2 regions of the Tateyamaria algicola genome follow, and region 2 is predicted to be linked to the other one. Evidence: riboswitches for the same ligand, from Rfam matches in the RefSeq annotation. Region 2 holds a riboswitch; the other holds the start of a gene.
What was found. Region 2 has a riboswitch for glycine ahead of gcvT (glycine cleavage system aminomethyltransferase GcvT). Riboswitches for the same ligand answer to the same signal wherever they lie in the genome.
Positions count from the first base shown of each region.

Region 1: another riboswitch for glycine. It lies ahead of ACMHLQ_RS09165 (D-amino acid dehydrogenase); the one in region 2 lies ahead of gcvT (glycine cleavage system aminomethyltransferase GcvT).

Region 1 covers NZ_CP180422.1:1,372,708-1,382,307, reverse strand. Annotated here, with positions in the region: partial or broken gene ettA (energy-dependent translational throttle protein EttA) at 1-360, opposite strand, end outside; gene ACMHLQ_RS09185 (alpha/beta hydrolase) at 499-1,806, shown strand; gene ACMHLQ_RS09180 (MOSC domain-containing protein) at 1,803-2,273, shown strand; gene ACMHLQ_RS09175 (nicotinate-nucleotide adenylyltransferase) at 2,338-2,952, shown strand; gene dacB (D-alanyl-D-alanine carboxypeptidase/D-alanyl-D-alanine-endopeptidase) at 3,000-4,490, shown strand; gene ACMHLQ_RS09165 (D-amino acid dehydrogenase) at 4,579-5,811, opposite strand; glycine riboswitch at 5,873-5,978, opposite strand; glycine riboswitch at 5,993-6,080, opposite strand; gene ACMHLQ_RS09160 (ABC transporter permease) at 6,298-7,422, shown strand; gene ACMHLQ_RS09155 (ABC transporter ATP-binding protein) at 7,419-8,189, shown strand; gene ACMHLQ_RS09150 (MlaD family protein) at 8,206-9,063, shown strand; gene ACMHLQ_RS09145 (hypothetical protein) at 8,996-9,600, shown strand, end outside.
Region 2 covers NZ_CP180422.1:4,113,918-4,123,517, reverse strand. Annotated here, with positions in the region: gene ACMHLQ_RS22830 (cryptochrome/photolyase family protein) at 1-76, opposite strand, end outside; gene ACMHLQ_RS22825 (aminotransferase class V-fold PLP-dependent enzyme) at 163-1,389, opposite strand; gene ACMHLQ_RS22820 (ChbG/HpnK family deacetylase) at 1,560-2,354, shown strand; gene ACMHLQ_RS22815 (multidrug effflux MFS transporter) at 2,727-3,929, shown strand; glycine riboswitch at 4,071-4,155, shown strand; gene gcvT (glycine cleavage system aminomethyltransferase GcvT) at 4,315-5,439, shown strand; gene gcvH (glycine cleavage system protein GcvH) at 5,455-5,814, shown strand; gene gcvP (aminomethyl-transferring glycine dehydrogenase) at 5,827-8,664, shown strand; gene ACMHLQ_RS22795 (FAD-binding protein) at 8,681-9,600, opposite strand, start outside.

The DNA of each region.
Region 1 (9,600 bases), 1.6 Mb from region 2:
TTCGTCCGCCGTCTCGTCGGAATAGTTCATCGCCAACTCGTTGTAGCGGTCCAGCACGGCCTTCTTCTTGGCCACGCCCAGCATGACGTTTTCACGGACTGTCAGTGCCGGGTCCAGCTGCGGCTCTTGTGGCAGGTAACCGACCTTGGCGCCCTCGGCGACCCAGGCCTCGCCCGAGAAATCCTTGTCCAGCCCGGCCATGATCTTCATCAGCGTGGATTTACCGGCACCGTTCACGCCGACCACGCCGATTTTTACACCGGGGAGAAAGTTCAGGTGGATGTTTTCAAAGCATTTCTTGCCGCCCGGATAGGTCTTGGACACCCCGGACATGTGGTAGACGAATTGATAGGCGGCCATGGGGCTTCTCCGATTGCAGCTGAGACAGCATCATCTAGCCATGACGGGGCCAAAGGGCAATGCGCATCGCGCGTTCCCAAATCGTGTTTGGTCACAGATGAAATCCTGTGTTAGCGATACCTTCACGACGGTGGGGGGATGATCAACATGCAGCGGTTCATCGCGATGGCGGCCTGCCTGATGCTGGGCGCCTGTGCCGCCGGGATCGGCCTCGCGCCGCCGCCCAACCTCTACCGCGCCGGCACCAATTACCCCGAGGCGCAGGTGCCCGTCGCGCTGCGCAGCGCCGAGCCGCAGATATTCTACGTGACCGACCGCGCGCCCGAGGGGGCAAGCTATGGCTCGGCCCGGTCGCAATCGATGGCCTTCGGCGCGGCGACGGTCAAGTTCGGGCGTGATCTTGACTGGTCCGAGTTGTTGATGCGCACCCGTGCGGATTCAGATGAAAACATCTCCAGTCTCTGGGTGCCCGAGGTGCGCGAACTTGTGCGCTTTTCTTCCACACCGCTGCCGGTCGAGCGTCGGGACGGCCGCCTGAGCCACCGCAGGGAGGCGCGCGACGCCTATGATGCGCAGGCCCGTCAATTTCAGGCGGCCATCGCGGATGAGATGGCCAAGACCGGCAACCGCCGTGTGCTGGTCTATATCCACGGCTTCAACAACGCCTTTGATGACAGCCTGACGGCGCTGGCCAATATCTGGCACTTTGCCGGGCGCCGCGCGGTGCCGGTGTCCTTCACCTGGCCTGCGGGCAACGGGGCCGGGCCGCTGGGATACTTTCGCGACCGCGATGCGGGCACGTTTTCAGTGCATCACACCAAGGAGTTCTTGCGGATACTGGCGGCCATGCCGGAGGTCGAACAGATCGACATCATCGCCCATTCCCGGGGAAATGACGTGGCCACAACGGCACTGCGCGAGTTGATGATCGAGGCGCGGGGGGCGGGCAAGCGCCCCAAGCTTGCGCTCAAGACCGGGACGCTGATCATGGCGGCCCCCGATCTTGACGTGGACATCGTGCGCCAGCGCCTGCAGGCCGAACGCTTTGCCGAAGCCTTTGAACAGATCAACCTTTACATCAATCCCGACGACGGCGCGCTGCGCCTGTCGGCCTACCTGACCCGCTCGACGCGGCTGGGCGCGCTCAAGAACGCAGATTTCCAACCCGGCGAACTCGAAGGGTTGCGCAAAGAAGGGCTGGTGCACTTCATCCGGGTCGAAGAGGTGCGGGGCGGTTTCGGTCATTCCTATTTCCGCGACAACCCGGCGGTTTTATCGGATGTGGTGCTGGCGCTGCGCACACGCGCCTTTCCCGGGGGCACGCTGCGCCCGCTGGATCAGGACGGGCCGGGCGGTGTCTGGGTGCTGCACCCGAACTATCCGCTGGACCGGTTGCCGGACTTGTCGCGGATTGATGAACGCAACAGGGCGAGCGACGAAAGATGAGCGAGCCGCACGCCATGATCAATCGCTGGGCACAGCCCGGCGTGGTTGACTGGATCGGGGTGCGCCCGGCGCGCGCAGCCGATATCGAAGTTCTGGACCGGGCCGAGATCACCCTGGACGGCATTGTCGGTGACCGGGGGCGCGCGGGCAAGCGGGCGGTCACGCTGGTGCAGGCCGAACACTTGCCCGCCATCGCGTCGTTCCTGGGGCGCGACGCGATTGATCCGGTGATGTTGCGGCGCAACATTCATGTGCGCGGGATCAATCTGTCCGGCCTCAAGGGCCGCGAGGTGCAGGTCGGCACCGCTGTTCTGCGCTTTACCACGATCTGCGCGCCGTGCAGCCTGATGGAGCGTTTCTTTGGCCCCGGCGGCTATGCGGCGGTGCGGGGGCATGGCGGCTGGTGCGCCGAGGTGGTGACACCCGGTGTGGTGACCTTGGGTGACGCGGTGCGCCCGATTGATTGACAATACGTGCCCGGTGGGGTCCTCCTCGCGCGCAGTTTGACTGCGTGATCAGGATATGCGCGTGATGCGTCACGGTTTCCCCCTTGCCCGGCCCGGGCAAACCATCGGCCTGCTGGGCGGATCCTTCGATCCCGCGCATGAGGGGCATGTGCACATCACCCGCGAGGCGATGAAGCGGTTTGGCCTTGCGCGCGTCTGGTGGCTAGTCAGCCCCGGCAACCCGCTCAAGGCGCGCGGTCCCGCGCCGCTGGCACAGCGCATGGCGCGGGCGCGCGCAGTCATGCAGGACCCGCGCGTGGTCGTCACGGATATCGAGGCGGCGCTTGGCACGCGCTATACGGCGGGCACGCTCTCTGCCCTCATGTCCACCTATCCCGGTGTGCGGTTCGTGTGGCTGATGGGGGCGGACAACCTCGCCCAGTTCCACCACTGGCAGGACTGGACCTGGATCATGGAGAACGTGCCCGTGGGGGTTTTGGCCCGTCCCGGCGATCGCATCTCGGCCCGGATGAGCCCGGCGGCTCGGCTTTATCGGCAGTACCGGATTTCGGGCAAGGCGAGCCAGATGCTGGGCCGCGCGGATGCGCCCGCATGGTGCTTTGTGAACGTGGCGATGTCCGGTCAGTCCTCCAGCGCGATCCGTGCGGCGGGGGCTTGGGGCACGACTTCGAATTTGTGATGGTTTGAGCGCTTGTTTGCCCCGCAAAGCTGGGGTTACATGCGCCCATGTTGCGCGCTTTTTCGAGACGAGTATTTCTGGGCATGTTGGCCTCCGGGTCCGCCACGGCGGCCCTTGCGGCCCCGCCAACGGCCTCGCTGCGCCCGATGGCGCGCGGCGCCGAACATTTCAAGAAATCCATCGCCGATCCGCAGGCCATCATCGCGGCGGCGCGGCTGGACGGGCGGGTCACATACGCCGTTGCGGATGCACGAACCGGCCTGCGGCTGGAGGGGAGTAACGCCAAGGTCGGCGCGCCCCCGGCCAGTGTGGCCAAGGCGATCACCGCGCTTTACGCGCTCGACGTTCTGGGCCCGGGCCACCGTTTTGGCACGCACCTCGTGGCCACGGGTGGCGTGTCGGGGGGCGTGGTGCAGGGTGATCTGATCCTTGTCGGCGGGGGCGATCCGACCCTTGATACCAACGCGCTGGCGGACATGGCCGCGTCGCTGAAAGCCAAGGGCATCCGCGAGGTGCGCGGTGCTTTCAAGGTGGCCGAAGGCGCACTGCCCTTCGTCAAGACGATCGACACGGATCAGCCCGATCACGTCGGCTACAGCCCCGCCGTCACCGGCATTGCCCTGAACTACAACCGCGTGCATTTCGAATGGCGGCGCGCGGGCAACGGGTACGGGGTAACGATGGACGCGCGCTCGGACCGCTACCGCCCCGATGTGGCGATGGCAAAGATGCAGATCGCGGCGCGCAGCCTGCCGGTCTACACCTACAAGGACGGCGGGCGCACGGACAACTGGACGGTGGCCAAGGGCGCGCTTGGCAATGGCGGGGCACGCTGGCTGCCGGTGCGCAAGCCCGCGCTCTATGCGGGCGACGTGTTCCAGACATTGGCGCGCTCGCAAGGGATCGTCCTCAAGAACCCCAAGGTCGTGGACCGCGCGCCCAGTGGCACCACGCTGGTCACCCATGCCAGTGACGAATTGCGCACGATCCTGCGGGGCATGCTGCGCTATTCCACCAACATCACGGCGGAAATGGTGGGGCTGGCGGCCACGGTCAAACGCACCGGGCGGGCCAGCGGCCTCAAGGCCTCGGCGGCGGAGATGAACCGCTGGGCGGGCGCGCGGCTGGGCACGCAAACCATGCGGCTGGTCGATCACTCGGGCCTCGGCGGGGCAAGCAAGATCACGGCGGACGACATGGTGCAGGCGCTGATCAAGGCGCATCAGAGCGCGACACTGCGCCCGATCCTCAAAGCGATCCCGATGCTCGATTCCAAACGGCGCGCGATCAAGAACCACCCGATCAAGGTCGATGCGAAAACCGGCACGCTGAATTTCGTCTCTGGCCTTGGCGGCTACATGACGGCCAAGGATGGCACGGTCATGGCATTTGCCATCTTTGCCGCGGACGAGGCCACGCGATCCCGCATTTCCAAGGCGAACCGCGAGGCTCCGCAGGGCGCGCGCAGCTGGAACCGGCGCGCCAAGGCGATGCAGCAGCAGTTGATCGAACGCTGGGGCACGCTTTACGGCAGTTGAGGCGGGGGCGCACGGATACGTGCGCCTTACGGCAAAACAGCGCGCAGCAGATAGCGATGCGGGGCGCAGCACAGCTGCGCCTTACGCCTCAGGCCGCGTTCTTCATCCGTGCCACATCGACGAAATCCGCCGTCGCCTGCGCCGTCGCCGCGGACAGGGTCCAGCCCAGATGCCCGTGCCCGGTGTTGTAATAGACACCCGGTTTTGCGCCCGGCCCCACCTTGGGCATCATTGACGGCAACATGGGCCGCAGACCCGCCCAGGGTACGCAATGCTCGGTCGAGACGGTGGGAAAGAACGCTTCGCACCACTCGCGCAGCGGGCGCACCCGGTCGTCGCGGATGTCGAGGTTGTAGCCATTGAACTCGGCCGTGCCCGCGATGCGGAAACGGTTGCGGCCCAGACGCGAGGTCACGATCTTGGCCTCGTCATCCAGCAGGCTGACCCAAGGCGCCGCCGCCTGGCTTTCGACGTCATCGAGGTTCACGGTGATGGAATACCCTTTGACCGGATAGATGTTCACGCGGTCGCCCAGCTTGGCCGCGATATCGCGGCTGCCCACGCCCGCGCAAACGACGATGCCGTCGAAATGCTGCTGCTGATCGCCCTCGGCCCCGCTCCAGTCGAGGCGGATGCCGGTGCCGGTGTGGTGGATGTCGGTCACCCTGGTCTTGTAGTGGAACGTGGTGCCCATCCGCGCGCAGCCCTCGCTTAACTTGCGGGCATAGCGGTGGATGTCGCCGGTGAAATCACTCTCGGTGTAAAAGCCGCCGATGGTCTTGGATTGCAAGGTCGGCTCAAGGCGCTGCACCTCGTCCGCCGACACTTCGCGGCGTTCCAGCCCGGCACGTTCCAGCAGCGTATTCACGCGGCGGGCGTGATCGAATTCGGACTGTTTCTTGTAGATGTGCAGGATGCCGCGCTGCTCCATGTCGAAATCGACACCGACCTCGCGCGCAAAGTCCAGCAGATGGGCGCGGGCCGCGATGGCCAGCCGTGCGGTTTCAACGGTGTGGGATTCGTAATGGGGGATGTTGCCCATGAACTCGGCCATCCAGCTCAGCTTGTGCCAGCTTGGGCGCGGGTTCACCAGCAGCGGCGCGTCCGAGCGCAGCATCCACTTGAGGCCCTTGAAGATCGTGCCCCAGCGGGTCCACACCTCGGCATTCGAGGCCGACAGCTGCCCGCCATTGGCGAATGACGTCTCCATCGCCGCATAGCGGTTGCGATCAAAGACGGACACGGCATAGCCGCGCCGCGCGAGGGCATAGGCAGTGGTGATGCCGGTGATACCGGCACCGATAACGGCGATATGGGTCATTGGGGGTCCTCCCAAAGCGACGCGATTGAGATCAGGACGCGCCCGGCACCGTGCCGGTTCCACGTCCCCATCTGTCGCGTGACCTGAGAGTTTGACGCCTAGTCGCGGCGCTTTCTCCTTCGGTGGGGCAGGGACGTCAGCCCTGACCGCTCTCCAGATCGTCAACATGCCCAGATCGGGCGCGGCAAACACGGTTCTTTGTGCCTGAGAGTTTCCGGGGCGTTGCTCCTTCGGCGGCGGGTCTCCCCGCGCTCTCCCATGTCGGCCTTGTCGACTGCGCCCGATATAGGAAACGGCCCCGAGTCGGGCAAACGAATTGTTGTCACGCGTGATCAGCCTGGCGTGACCGTGCTGCGCGCGCCACAGGCATGGGGACTGGGCGAAGTTGTGCGCAGCCGTGGTCAATGCTTTTCCTCTGGGCTATCATCGCCTAGTTTTCTGAAAACACGTCCAAAACCCGGCATATGCCGCTGCCCCAAAGGTGCCATGACCACACCGACCCTCACCCTGGACGACAGCGACGGCGGCGCGGTTCTGCGCCTTGCGGGGCGGTTGGTCACCGAACATCTCGGCACGGTCGAGGCGGCCTTTGCAAATGTGTCACCGACGGGGGGCAAGGCGCGCATTGATCTGGATGGGCTCGAGGCTCTGGATACCGGCGGCGCATGGCTGATCGCAGACCTGAAATCCCGGCTGGAAGCGGATGGCATTGCGGTCGAGTTACAGGATACGTCCGGCAACCGGACCGAGTTGATTGATGCCGTCATCGCGGCCCTGCCCGACGAGGAAGGGATCGAGGAAGCCCCGCGCGGCCTGCTGCCCTGGCTGGCGGATATCGGGGCCAAGACGGCCGGTGTGGGCAAGGCCATCACCTCGCTGCTCAGTTTCATGGGCGAGACGTTGTATCGCCTCGGCTACAGCATCGTGCGCCCGCGCCGCTGGCGCACGGCGGCACTGGTCAGCCAGATGGAGGAAGTCGGGTTCAACGCCATCCCCATCGTGGTGCTGATGAGTTTTCTGATCGGGGTAGTCCTGTCCTTTCAGGGGGCCTCGCAATTGCGCCAGTTCGGGGCGGAGGTGTTCGTGGTCGACCTGATCGCGATCTCGATCCTGCGCGAGTTGGGCATCCTTCTGACCGCCATCATCGTGGCAGGGCGGTCGGGCTCCGCCTTCACCGCCTCCATCGGGTCGATGAAGGTGCGCGAAGAACTGGACGCGATGCGCACCCTCGGCCTTGATCCGATCGAGGTGCTGGTGCTGCCCCGTGTGATTGCGCTGATCATCATGCTGCCCATCCTCGGCTTTATCGCCAATGTGTCGGGCCTTGTGGGCGGCGCGATCATGAGCTGGATCGAACTGGGCGTCAGCCCGTCCATGTTCATCACGCGGTTGCAGGAAAACACCGATGTCTGGCACCTCGCCATCGGGATGATCAAGGCGCCGTTCTTTGCCGCCATCATCTCGACCGTCGCCTGCTGGCAGGCGATGCAGGTCAAGGGCTCGGCTGACAGCGTGGGGCGGCACACCACCACGTCCGTGGTGCAATCCATCTTCCTCGTGATCGTGGCGGATGCCGTATTCTCGATCTTCTTTTCGGAGCTGGGGCTGTGAGCGCGCGCGAGGCGATCATCAAGGTGCGGGGCTTGCGCAACCAGTTTGGCCCGCAGGTGGTACATGACAACCTCGACCTCGACGTGTGGCGGGGCGAAGTGCTGGGTATTGTGGGGGGCTCGGGCACGGGAAAGTCCGTGCTGCTGCGCACCATCGTCGGGCTGAACCGGCCCGCCGCCGGGTCGATCCACGTGTTCGGCGCGGATGTGGTCAACGGCACGCGCGAGGAACGGCTGGGGGCCGAAAAACGCTGGGGCGTCGCGTTTCAGGACGGGGCGCTGTTTTCCTCGCTCAGCGTGCTGCAAAACGTGATGGCGCCGATGCGCGAACACCTCAACCTGTCCCATGCGCTGATGAAGGCGCTGGGTGAGCTGAAGATTAGCCTTGTCGGCCTGCCGCCCCTGGCCTGTGGCAAGCTGCCTTCGGAGCTTTCGGGCGGTATGCGCAAACGCGCAGCGCTTGCCCGCGCCCTTGCGCTTGATCCGCAAATCGTGTTTCTGGACGAACCGACCGCGGGCCTCGACCCCATCGGGGCGGCCGCCTATGACGACCTCATCGGCGAACTCAAGCGCTCGCTGGGCCTCACCGTGTTCATGGTTACGCATGACCTCGACTCTCTTTACGCGATCTGCGACAGAATTGCGGTGCTTGCGGAAAAGCGGGTGCTGGTCGAAGGGCCCATCGAGGGGATGACAGACGTCGATCACCCCTGGGTGCAGGAATACTTCACCGGACCACGCGCCCGCGCCGCGCAAGAAAAGACCTGAGGGGCTGCCGCCAACCATGGAAACCAAAGCCAACTACGTGCTGATCGGCCTGTTCACCCTCGCGGGGATCTTTGGCGCGCTCGGGCTGTTGTTGTGGCTGGCCAAGGTCGAGGTGGACCGCCAATACACCTATTACGACATCCTGTTCGAGGACGTCTCGGGCCTCGGCGCGGCAAGCGACGTGCGCTATAACGGCCTGCCCGTGGGGCAGGTGGTCGATCTTGGTCTGGACGCCGAGGACAGCAGCCAGGTCCGCGTGCGGATCGAGGTGGGGGCAGACACGCCCGTGAACACCGAAACAGTGGCCAAGCTGCAATCACAGGGCGTCACCGGCGTCAGCTTTGTGGGTCTCTCGGGCGGGTCCGAAACCTCGGCCCCGCTGCCCGAAGATGCTGTGATCCCGTCCGAACGCACCGCGCTGCAATCCGTGTTCGAGGGGGCACCGGAACTGCTCGACCGGGCCATCGTGCTGCTGGAAAACGTGAACGACGTCTTTGACAATGACAACCGCGAGGCCGTCTCGACACTGCTCGGCAACCTCGCCACATCCTCCGAACGGCTCGACGGGGTGCTCGCGAACTTCGAAACACTCTCTGACGATCTGGGTGCCGCCGCGCGCGAGGTTGCGGCCTTTACCGGCAGGCTCGAAGAGTTGTCGGACACCGCCGACACCACGCTGACAACGGCCACGACCACGCTGGAAACCGCAACCGGCGCGATCGAAACCATCGACACGTTCACCACTACCAACCTCGTGCCGCTGGCCGACGATCTGCGCACCACCTCGCAAACCGCCACCCGCGTGATTGACGAGGCAGGGGGAGAAGGTCGCGCGGATCGGCGGGCGGATCGACCAGCTGGCCGACCGGGGTGACGTGGTGCTGGACACGGCCAACCAAACCTTCGAGACGGCCAATACCGCCATCTCGGGCATCAACGATTTCACCACCACGACACTGGGCCCCCTGGGCGAAGACCTGCGGACAACTTCACAGACCGCGACGCGGGTGATCGACCGGGTGGGGGCGGATGCGCAGCGCATCGCCGGGCGCCTCGACACACTGGCAGGCAGTGCCACAACCGCCCTGGCGGACGCACAAAACGCGCTTAGGTCGGTGGACGAGGCCGCAACCGGCTTTGGCCAGTTCACCACCGACCAACTGACACCGCTGACGGACGATCTGCGCACCACCTCGCAAACCGCCAACCGCGTGATCGACGACGTGGGCACGCGCACCGCTGCACTCGCCACTCGGCTCGACACGCTGACGGGCGAGGCGTCCCAGGCGCTGGCGACGTTCTCGATCACCATGAACAACGCCGACGAAACACTGGGCTGGATCACCACGGCCATGACCGGGGCCACCGACACGCTCGACATCGCCACACAGACCTTTGCCAATGCAAACAA
Region 2 (9,600 bases):
TCACGGGGCGGCCAGTGGCGCAGGCCGCGCTCAATGCGGGATGATCGCTTAGCCGCAAATCGCGACGAAACCACATGATAATCGGAGTGCTGCTCAACGCCCGTAACCCTTTTGTTGCTAAGACTTACGTAGCCCGCGCGCGTATGGATCAACGCCAGGACGTCATAACACTGCGTCAAGCGCATGCAGCAGCTGTTCGATTTCCGCGTCGTTCGTGTAATGCGTGAAACTCAGCCGCAAAACACCTCGGTTCGGGTCAACCCCCATCGCCTGCAAGGCGCGCACAGCATAGAAATCACCGCCCCCCGCCATGATGCCGTGACCGGCGAGGTCTGCGGCCACCGCAACCGGGTCACGGCCCAGATCAAGAGCGACAGTGGGCGCGCGTGTCGCGGCATCCGTTGGGCCGATCACGCGCAAATCGTTGCGCTGCCTCAGGGCACTCATGAGGGTCGCGAGGGCCTCCACCTCTCTGACGCGCATCAGGTCATGCACGATCTGTCCCCGCGGGGACACTTGTGTGTCCTCCCCACCCATATGGTGATCAAACAAGGCGTCCACATAATCTGCCATACCCGCACAGGCCGCGACCTGTGCGTGATCCGGGCCCGCAGGGGTGAAACGTTTGTAAAGGCTGCCCGCGTTAAAATAGTGCCCCTGGTTGGGCAGCAGTTCCCCCAAGGCGCGCCGGATCACCATCAGACCCTGATGTGGCCCATAGGTCTTGTATGCCGAGAACAGGTAGATGTCGGGGCCAAGTTTGCCCACATCCGGGAACCCGTGCGGCGCATAGGACACCCCGTCCACGCAGACAAAGGCACCTGCGGCGTGGGCCAATGCCGTGATCTCGGTCACCGGGTTGATCTCTCCCACCACGTTCGAGCAGTGGGGAAAACAGACAAGGCGCACGGACTCGTCCAGCAGATCCTCAAGCGCTGCGGGGTCAAGATGGCCAGTGCCCGGGTCGATCTGCCACTCGCGTATCTCGATCCCGCGATCCGCAAGTCGGCGCCAAGGGCCGGAATTGGCCTCGTGATCCTGGTTGGTGACCACAATCGCCTCGCCCGGCTGCATCATCTCGGCAAAGGCCTGCGCCAGCACATAGGCGTTCTGCGTGGTGGACGGGCCAAAGCTCAACTCGTCATCCTCAACACCCAGGATGGCAGCCATGCGCGTGCGCGCCTCATCCATCTCTTCCCCGCCCAGACGGGACGCGTCGTAGTCGGAATAGGGCTGCACCTTGCGTTGCGTGTAAAACCGGGTGAGCCGGTCGATGACCTGTCGACAGGCATAGCTGCCCCCGGCATTCTCGAAAAACGCCTGCCCTTGCAGCGAGGGTTCGGAAAACGCGGGGAATTGTGCCCGCACAAAGTCGAGATCGAGGGTCATGTGGGATGGCCTGTGTGATTTAAATCCATGTTAAATCAAACCCAACAACGCGCAAGCAAGTTGCGCGCTCGCCGAATGGTGGGCGCGGCGCGACATTTCAGGGCAAGTGAGTTGCGTGCAACCAGGACCTTCGCGTGTAATTCTGATCTTTGAGAAAATGATTGGGTTGGATGGTGATGCGCAAAGTTCGGATACTTGTAAGGGTAGATGACGCAGGATCGAGTTGGTCGTCCAACGTCGGGTGTCTGCGCGCCTGCACCGAGGGTATTGCGCGAAGTGTGGAGGTGATGATGCCCTGTGCATGGACCTTCCATGCCGCGGAGATACTGAACAACCAGCCTGACATAGACGTCGGTATTCACTTGACCCTGACAAGCGAGTGGGACGCGGTGAAGTGGCGACCGCTGACACAGGCGAAGAGTTTCACCGACGACATAGGGAACTTCCTGCCAATGCTGACCCCACGCGACGGTGACGGAACGCAGTGTTTGGCAAATGCGGATTGGTCACTCGACGAGATTGCCAATGAATTCAGGGCTCAAATCTCGCTTGGAGTCGCAAGGTTCCGAAATGCGTCGCATGTCAGCTCCCACATGTTGAAGCACTTCAAAGACTTCGACGCGCGGCTTGGTGATGTTATTTCTGATCTTTGCAGGGAATTTGGCCTCAAAGACGACGCGTTTGGCCACGGCCTTCCCCGGATCGAAGGCTATCCCAAGTTCCCGAGGGACACTGAGCGGAGGGTCAAATCCTTCGCGCAGCAACTCGATGAGCTTGACGCTGGCACCTACATCTTCATCGACCATCCGGCCGTTGCCTCACCCGAGTTGAGCGCAACGGGGCACGATGGTTACGAGGACGTCGCAGAAGATCGTGTGACGTGTCTGGAGACACTGACAAGCGCGGTGCTGCGAGCGCGCATTGAAGAGCTTGGCATAGAACTGATCAGCTACCGCGAGCTTTGAACCGAACAGTAGCTTTATTCGCTGCGCTGGCTTTCATTCAGCCAGGAAATTAAGCAACCTCAAATGTCTCTTTGGTCAAAGGAGCCGAGGGTAGCGCCGTCGCTAACGCGACCCACCACAATGCCGCGCGGACCTCGAACACGACGATGAACCATGTCTGGTTTCCGAACCTAACCCGTCCGGAACGCAGGCGTTGCCATGTCGCCGAACTATCACTAGCCTCACCACCAAAGGAGACGTGAAATGAAACCTGCAATCGCTGTCGTCGTATCCGAGAGGTGCATGGTCCGATAACGGTTTCCATACTCGTTTCCATGCGCCCCCCGAACCTCGTTCGGGGGTTTTTTGTTTCAGGACCAAGGCCAGACGAAAATGACCAACGCCAAGACCCCTCCTACCCTGTTGACGCTGATCCTTTTGACCGCGCTGTCGACGCTGTCGCTGAACATGTTCCTGCCCTCGCTTGCCAATATCGCGACGGATCTGGATGCGCGTTACTCTACGGTCAGCCTTGCCGTTGCGGGTTACCTCGCGGTGACGGCCGTGATCCAGCTGGTCGTTGGACCGTTGTCGGACCGGGTGGGCCGTCGTCCTGTGCTGCTGGCCTCATTGCTCGTTTTCGCGGTTGCATCGCTTGCCTGCGCCCTTGCGACGGATGTGTGGACCTTTCTCTTTTTTCGGATGTTGCAGGGCGGCATGATCGCCGGATACGCTCTGTCGCTGGCGATTGTCCGCGACACCAATTCCGAGCGGAAGGCGGCCGGGCTGATCGGATACATCAGCATGGCGATGGCCATCGCGCCGATGTTGGGGCCGATGCTGGGCGGCGTGCTCGACACGGCGTTTGGGTGGCGTGCGACCTTCTGTTTCTATGCGCTTGTGGGTGTTGCGCTGTTTGCGCTGTGCTGGGTGGATCTGGGAGAGACACGGCAGGCGGGCGGCAAAGCCGATGGCGCCCACCCCGAGCGCGTGGCTGATCTGCTCACTGCCCCCCTGTTCTGGGCCTATTCCCTGTGCAGCGCATTCTCGACCGGGGCGTTTTACATCTTTCTAACGGGCGCGCCGCTGGTCGCACAGTCGCAATTTGGCGTGTCGACGGCGGAGCTGGGTTTCTACATCGGGACCATTACGGGCGGTTTCGTAACGGGCAGTTTCATAGCGGGGCGCGTTGCGGCGCGGTATGCGCCGACGACCATGATGATGGCCGGGCGGCTGGTCGCGTGCGCCGGTCTCTCGCTGGGTGTTCTGGCCATCCTCGCGGGAGTCCTGTCACCGCTTGTCTTCTTTGGCAGCACGATCTTCGTGGGCCTTGGCAACGGCATCACGATGCCGAGCAGCAATGCCGCGGCCATGTCGGTGCGCCCCAACCTTGCAGGCAGCGCGGCGGGTTTGAACGGTGCCCTGGTCGTGTCAGGCGGGGCCATTCTGACCACGCTCACGGGGGCTGTGCTGCCGCCCGACGACCCGGCGCGAATGCTGTTGATCCTGATGCTGGCCGCGTCCGCCGCAGGGCTTGTGGCGGTGCTGTTTGCGATCAGGTTGCGACCGGCGGAGATGGATGTGGACGCGCTTTAGCCGGGATTTTGCCTAGGCAGGTTTGGGGTATCGCAAGGGCCTGTGAACGTGGGCGGCGCATCGCGTAGGGCGTGCGGCTGCGCGAACAGGTCACAGATTCCACTTGCCAGATTGCTGAAGTTTCCTATACGAAACTTACAAAGCCGGACGTTGGGAGAACCAGATCACTGGTGCCGAAGGAGCAACTGCCTCGGAAACTCTCAGGCCAAAGGACCAACGTTTCGCAGAGTACTCTGGAGAGTGATGCCGCGCGCATCCGCCGAAGGGATAATGATCTCAGGCACCCCGGACAGAGGAGGCACCGACGCGCGGGCGATGGTCCGCGCACGATCTGGTGCCGCCTGATTTGACACAAATCACGTCGGCTTGAAAAAGGCGGTGCGATATGTCCGATCTCAAACAGACCCCGTTGCACGCATTGCACCTGGCACTTGGGGCCAAGATGGTGCCCTTTGCCGGGTATGACATGCCGGTGCAATATGCATTGGGCGTGATGAAGGAACATCTTCACACCCGGGCGAAGGCCGGTCTGTTCGATGTGAGCCATATGGGCCAGGTCATCATCCAAGGCCGGACCTACGAGGCGGCGGCACGAGGGCTCGAGACGTTGATCCCGGTCGATGTTCTGGGCCTCGCCGACAACCGGCAACGGTATGGGGTTTTCACAAATGCCGATGGGGGCATCGAGGATGATCTGATGCTGGCGAACCGGGGCGATCACGTTTTCGCCGTGGTGAATGCTGCCTGCAAAGCCGCAGACATTGCCCGCATGAAGGACGCCCTGGAACCGGACGTGACGGTGACAGAGATCACCAACCGCGCCTTGTTGGCCTTGCAGGGCCCTGCCGCCGAACAGGTGCTGTCCACCTTGAATGCGCGGGTGGCGGACATGGCGTTCATGGATGTGGCATCGGTTGATGTGCAGGGTGTCGAGGCGTGGATTTCGCGTTCGGGCTACACGGGCGAAGACGGGTACGAGATTTCGGTACCGGCCGATGCTGCCGAGGCCATCGCCAAGACATTGCTGGATCACCCGGATGTCGCGCCCATTGGCCTTGGTGCACGCGACTCCCTGCGGCTCGAGGCGGGCCTGTGCCTCTATGGGCACGACATTGATGCCACCACCACGCCGGTCGAGGCCGGGCTGACATGGGCCATCCAGAAGGTGCGGCGTGCAGACGGTGCGCGGGCGGGCGGATTTCCCGGGGCCGCGCGCACCCTTGAGCAAATGGCGCACGGTGCAGCGCGCAAGCGCGTTGGGCTGCGCCCTACGGGCCGCGCCCCCATGCGCGAAGGCGTGGCCCTGTTTGCAAGCGAGGATGCGACCGATACCATCGGCGCAATCACGTCTGGTGGCTTTGGGCCGACAATCGGCGGGCCGGTGGCCATGGGCTATGTCGGCGTGGATCACGCGCGCCTCGGCACACCGCTATTCGGTGAATTGCGCGGCAAACGGCACCCCCTGACGGTGGCGCAACTGCCCTTCACACCTGCCAATTTCAAAAGATAAGGGAAAGGAAAACCGATGAAATACACTGAAGAGCATGAATGGCTGCGCGCCGATGGAGACGCCTATGTGGTCGGCATCACCGAACATGCGACATCACAGCTGGGCGATCTGGTCTTTGTCGAGCTGCCAGAGGTTGGCACAGAGGTCAGCAAGGACGACGAAATCGTCGTGATCGAAAGCGTGAAGGCTGCCTCGGACATCATGGCGCCGGTAGATGGCGTCATCACCGCGGTGAATGAGGCGCTGGCAGAAGACCCCAGCCTCGCCAACAGCGACCCGTTGGGAGAGGGCTGGTTTTTCAAGATCAAACCGTCCGACGCATCCCAGGTCGACGGCCTGATGGACGAAGACGCCTATACCGCAATGATCGGCTGAGGAACGCGCCCGATGACTTTCAAACCCACCGACTACCTGCCCTATGATTTCGCGAACCGCCGCCATATCGGGCCATCCCCCGCAGAAATGGACGAGATGCTGACAGTGGTGGGGGCGAAAGACCTCGACGCGTTGATCGACGACACGATTCCCGCGGATATCCGGCAGAAAGAGCCGCTGGATTTCGGCAAGGCCAAGTCGGAACGCGAATTGCTGCACCACATGCGCGTGACGGCATCGAAGAACAAGGTGCTGACCTCGCTGATCGGGCAAGGGTATCACGGGACGGTCACGCCCCCTGCCATCCAGCGCAATATTCTTGAAAACCCGGCATGGTACACCGCCTACACGCCCTATCAGCCCGAAATCAGCCAAGGGCGGCTTGAGGCGCTGCTGAACTTCCAAACCATGGTGTCTGACTTGACGGGGCTGGAGATCGCCAATGCGTCCCTGCTGGACGAGGCCACCGCCTGTGCCGAGGCGATGACCATGGCGCAGCGGATCAGCAAATCGAAAGTGAACGGCTTTTTCATCGACGAAAATTGCCACCCGCAGAACATCGCGGTAATGAAGACGCGGGCCCAGCCGCTCGGCATCGAGATCACGGTTGCCAGTCCCGACGATCTGGACCCGAGCACAGTGTTTGGCGCGATCTTCCAATATCCCGGCACGTATGGCCACATTCGGGATTTCACGACCCAGATCGAGGGGCTGCATGCGCATAAAGCCATCGGCATCATCTCTGCCGATCCCCTGTCGCTGACCCTGTTGAAAGAGCCGGGCGCGATGGGCGCGGATATTGCTGTGGGCACGACACAACGCTTCGGAGTGCCCTTGGGATATGGCGGCCCGCACGCGGCCTATATGGCGACGCGAGCGAACTATGCGCGCAGCATGCCCGGCCGCATCGTGGGCGTGTCTGTCGACAGCCTTGGCAACCGCGCCTATCGCCTGTCGCTGCAAACGCGCGAACAACACATCCGCCGGGAAAAGGCGACATCCAACGTTTGTACAGCACAAGCGTTGCTGGCCGTCATGGCGGGTTTTTACGCCGTCTTTCATGGCCCCGACGGCCTCAAGGCAATTGCCCAACGCATCCACCGCAAGACCGCGCGGCTGGCCGAGGGGCTGAAGCAGGCCGGGTTCGATGTGCGCCCCGCGACCTTCTTTGACACGATCACGGTGGATGTGGGGCCGCTGCAATCGGCGGTGATCAAGTCTGCGGTTGATGAAGGGATCAATCTGCGGGCCGTCGGCAAGACCTCTATCGGGATCACGCTGGACGAGCGCACCCGGCCCGCAACCATTGAAAAGGTCTGGCGCGCCTTCGGGGTCGAGCGGCAGGACAAGGATTACACCCCGCATTACAACATGCCCGACAAGCTGATCCGCACGTCGGATTTCATGACGCACCCGATCTTTCACATGAACCGGGCAGAGACGGAAATGATGCGCTACATGCGGCGGCTGGCGGACCGCGACCTGGCGCTGGACCGCGCGATGATCCCGCTGGGATCCTGCACGATGAAGCTGAATTCGGCGGCCGAGATGATGCCGGTCAGTTGGCGCGAGTTTTCACTGTTGCATCCATATTGCCCCAAGGATCAGGCCGCCGGGTACATCGAAATGATCGACGATCTGTCGGCCAAGCTGTGCGATATCACCGGCTATGACGCCATCTCGATGCAGCCCAATTCGGGCGCGCAGGGCGAATATGCCGGCCTTTTGAGCATCGCAAGCTGGCACCGGGCCAATGGGCAGGGCCATCGCAATATCTGCCTCATCCCGATGAGCGCACATGGCACCAACCCGGCCTCGGCCCAGATGGTCGGCTGGAAGGTTGTGCCGGTGAAATCAGCCCCGAACGGGGACATCGACGTAGATGACTTCAAGGCCAAGGTTGCAGAGCACAAGGACACCCTTGCCGCGTGCATGATCACCTACCCCTCGACCCACGGTGTGTTCGAGGAAACGGTGATCGAGGTGTGCAGGATCACCCATGACGCGGGCGGGCAGGTCTATATCGACGGAGCCAACATGAATGCCATGGTGGGTCTGAGCCGTCCGGGCGACCTGGGCGGCGATGTCAGCCACCTCAACCTGCACAAGACCTTCTGCATTCCGCATGGCGGCGGTGGCCCCGGCATGGGCCCCATCGGGGTCAAGGCGCACCTGACCCCGCATCTGCCGGGCGACCCAAACGGTGGTGAAGGCGCTGTCAGTGCGGCGGCCTTTGGCTCCCCGTCCCTATTGCCGATCTCATGGGCCTATTGCCTGATGATGGGCGGCGAGGGGCTGACACAGGCGACGCGGGTTGCGATCCTGAATGCCAACTACATCGCCAAGCGCCTCGAGGGTGCGTTCGACGTGCTGTACAAGGGTCCGACAGGGCGGGTCGCGCATGAGTGCATCATCGACACGCGCCCCTTTGCCGACAGCGCTCATATCTCGGTGGATGATATCGCCAAGCGGCTCGCTGATTGCGGATTTCACGCGCCGACCATGTCATGGCCTGTCGCGGGTACGCTGATGATCGAACCCACCGAGTCCGAAACCAAGGCCGAGCTGGACCGCTTCTGCGACGCGATGCTGGGCATCCGCGCGGAAATTCGCGCGATCGAGGACGGTACGATGGACCCCGAAAACAACCCGCTCAAGAACGCCCCCCACACGATGGAGGATCTGGTCCGGGACTGGGATCGCCCCTACTGCCGGGAAAGCGCATGTTTCCCTGCCGGGTCCTTCCGGGTCGACAAGTACTGGCCACCCGTCAACCGCGTGGACAACGTCTGGGGCGATAGGAACCTGTCCTGCACATGCCCACCGATGGAGGACTATGCCAAGGCGTGAGCGTGCCGCCTCGCGACTAACCGGACTGGTCTGCGTCGCAGTCGTAGATGGCGCCGGTCAACCATGCGGGCCAATCGCGCTCAAAGAACGACTTTGCGGTCGCATCGAAGGCGCGGTTGGGACGGGTGGTGATCACCATCTCGTCCTTGTCCAGACGGACGATGATTTGTGCCTGCATGTCCTCTGTGCGCTCGGGCCGGAACCGCGCATCGGGCAGCGGGCCAGTGCGGGCCTGTGGCAAGGCGCTGCCGTCGGGATCGCAGATTGCGCGTGCGCCCCGGCTTCCGCCGCCGTTCGCGATGTAGTGGTCGAGGGCTGCCAATACGGCCTCGGATGCCAACGCCATCTGCTGCCATTGCACGACACGCGCGACCTCGTTTGGGCGCGTATGTGAAATGCCGTGCTGCCGGATGGCGCTGTTCAGCTGTGCCGCCTCTGCCCGCGCCTGCGCCACGTTTTGCGGGGTGCACAAGATGCCTGCATGATCGCTCATCCGGGCCTGAATGTCGGCGCGCACGTCGCGGGTGCTGTGCGGGCTGTCGGCCTTGAGGACTGCATCTATTTCAGCGAGGGCCTTGCCGGTCTGGCGCGTCAGATCCTGCGTGGAGCGCACATGCGCCCGGCCGCTGGCAGCGACATGTTCGGCCACGCGCGTGCCAAAGACCTGACCGGCATTCAGGGCCGATCCACCCGGACGGGTCACGCCATGCGTGCCAGCAGCCTCGCCCACCGCATAGATGCCCGCGACATTCGTGCGCCCCCATGTGTCGACCGCGATGCCACCGTTCATGTGCTGATTGTTCACCGCAAATTCGAGGGGGTCGGTGGTGATATCGACCTTGTAACGCTTGTAGAGTTCGATCGCGAGCGGGTTCATGTGGCGCAACCTGTCGATAGGCAGAGCGTGCTTTGCACCTGCGTTCATCAAGTAGCTGC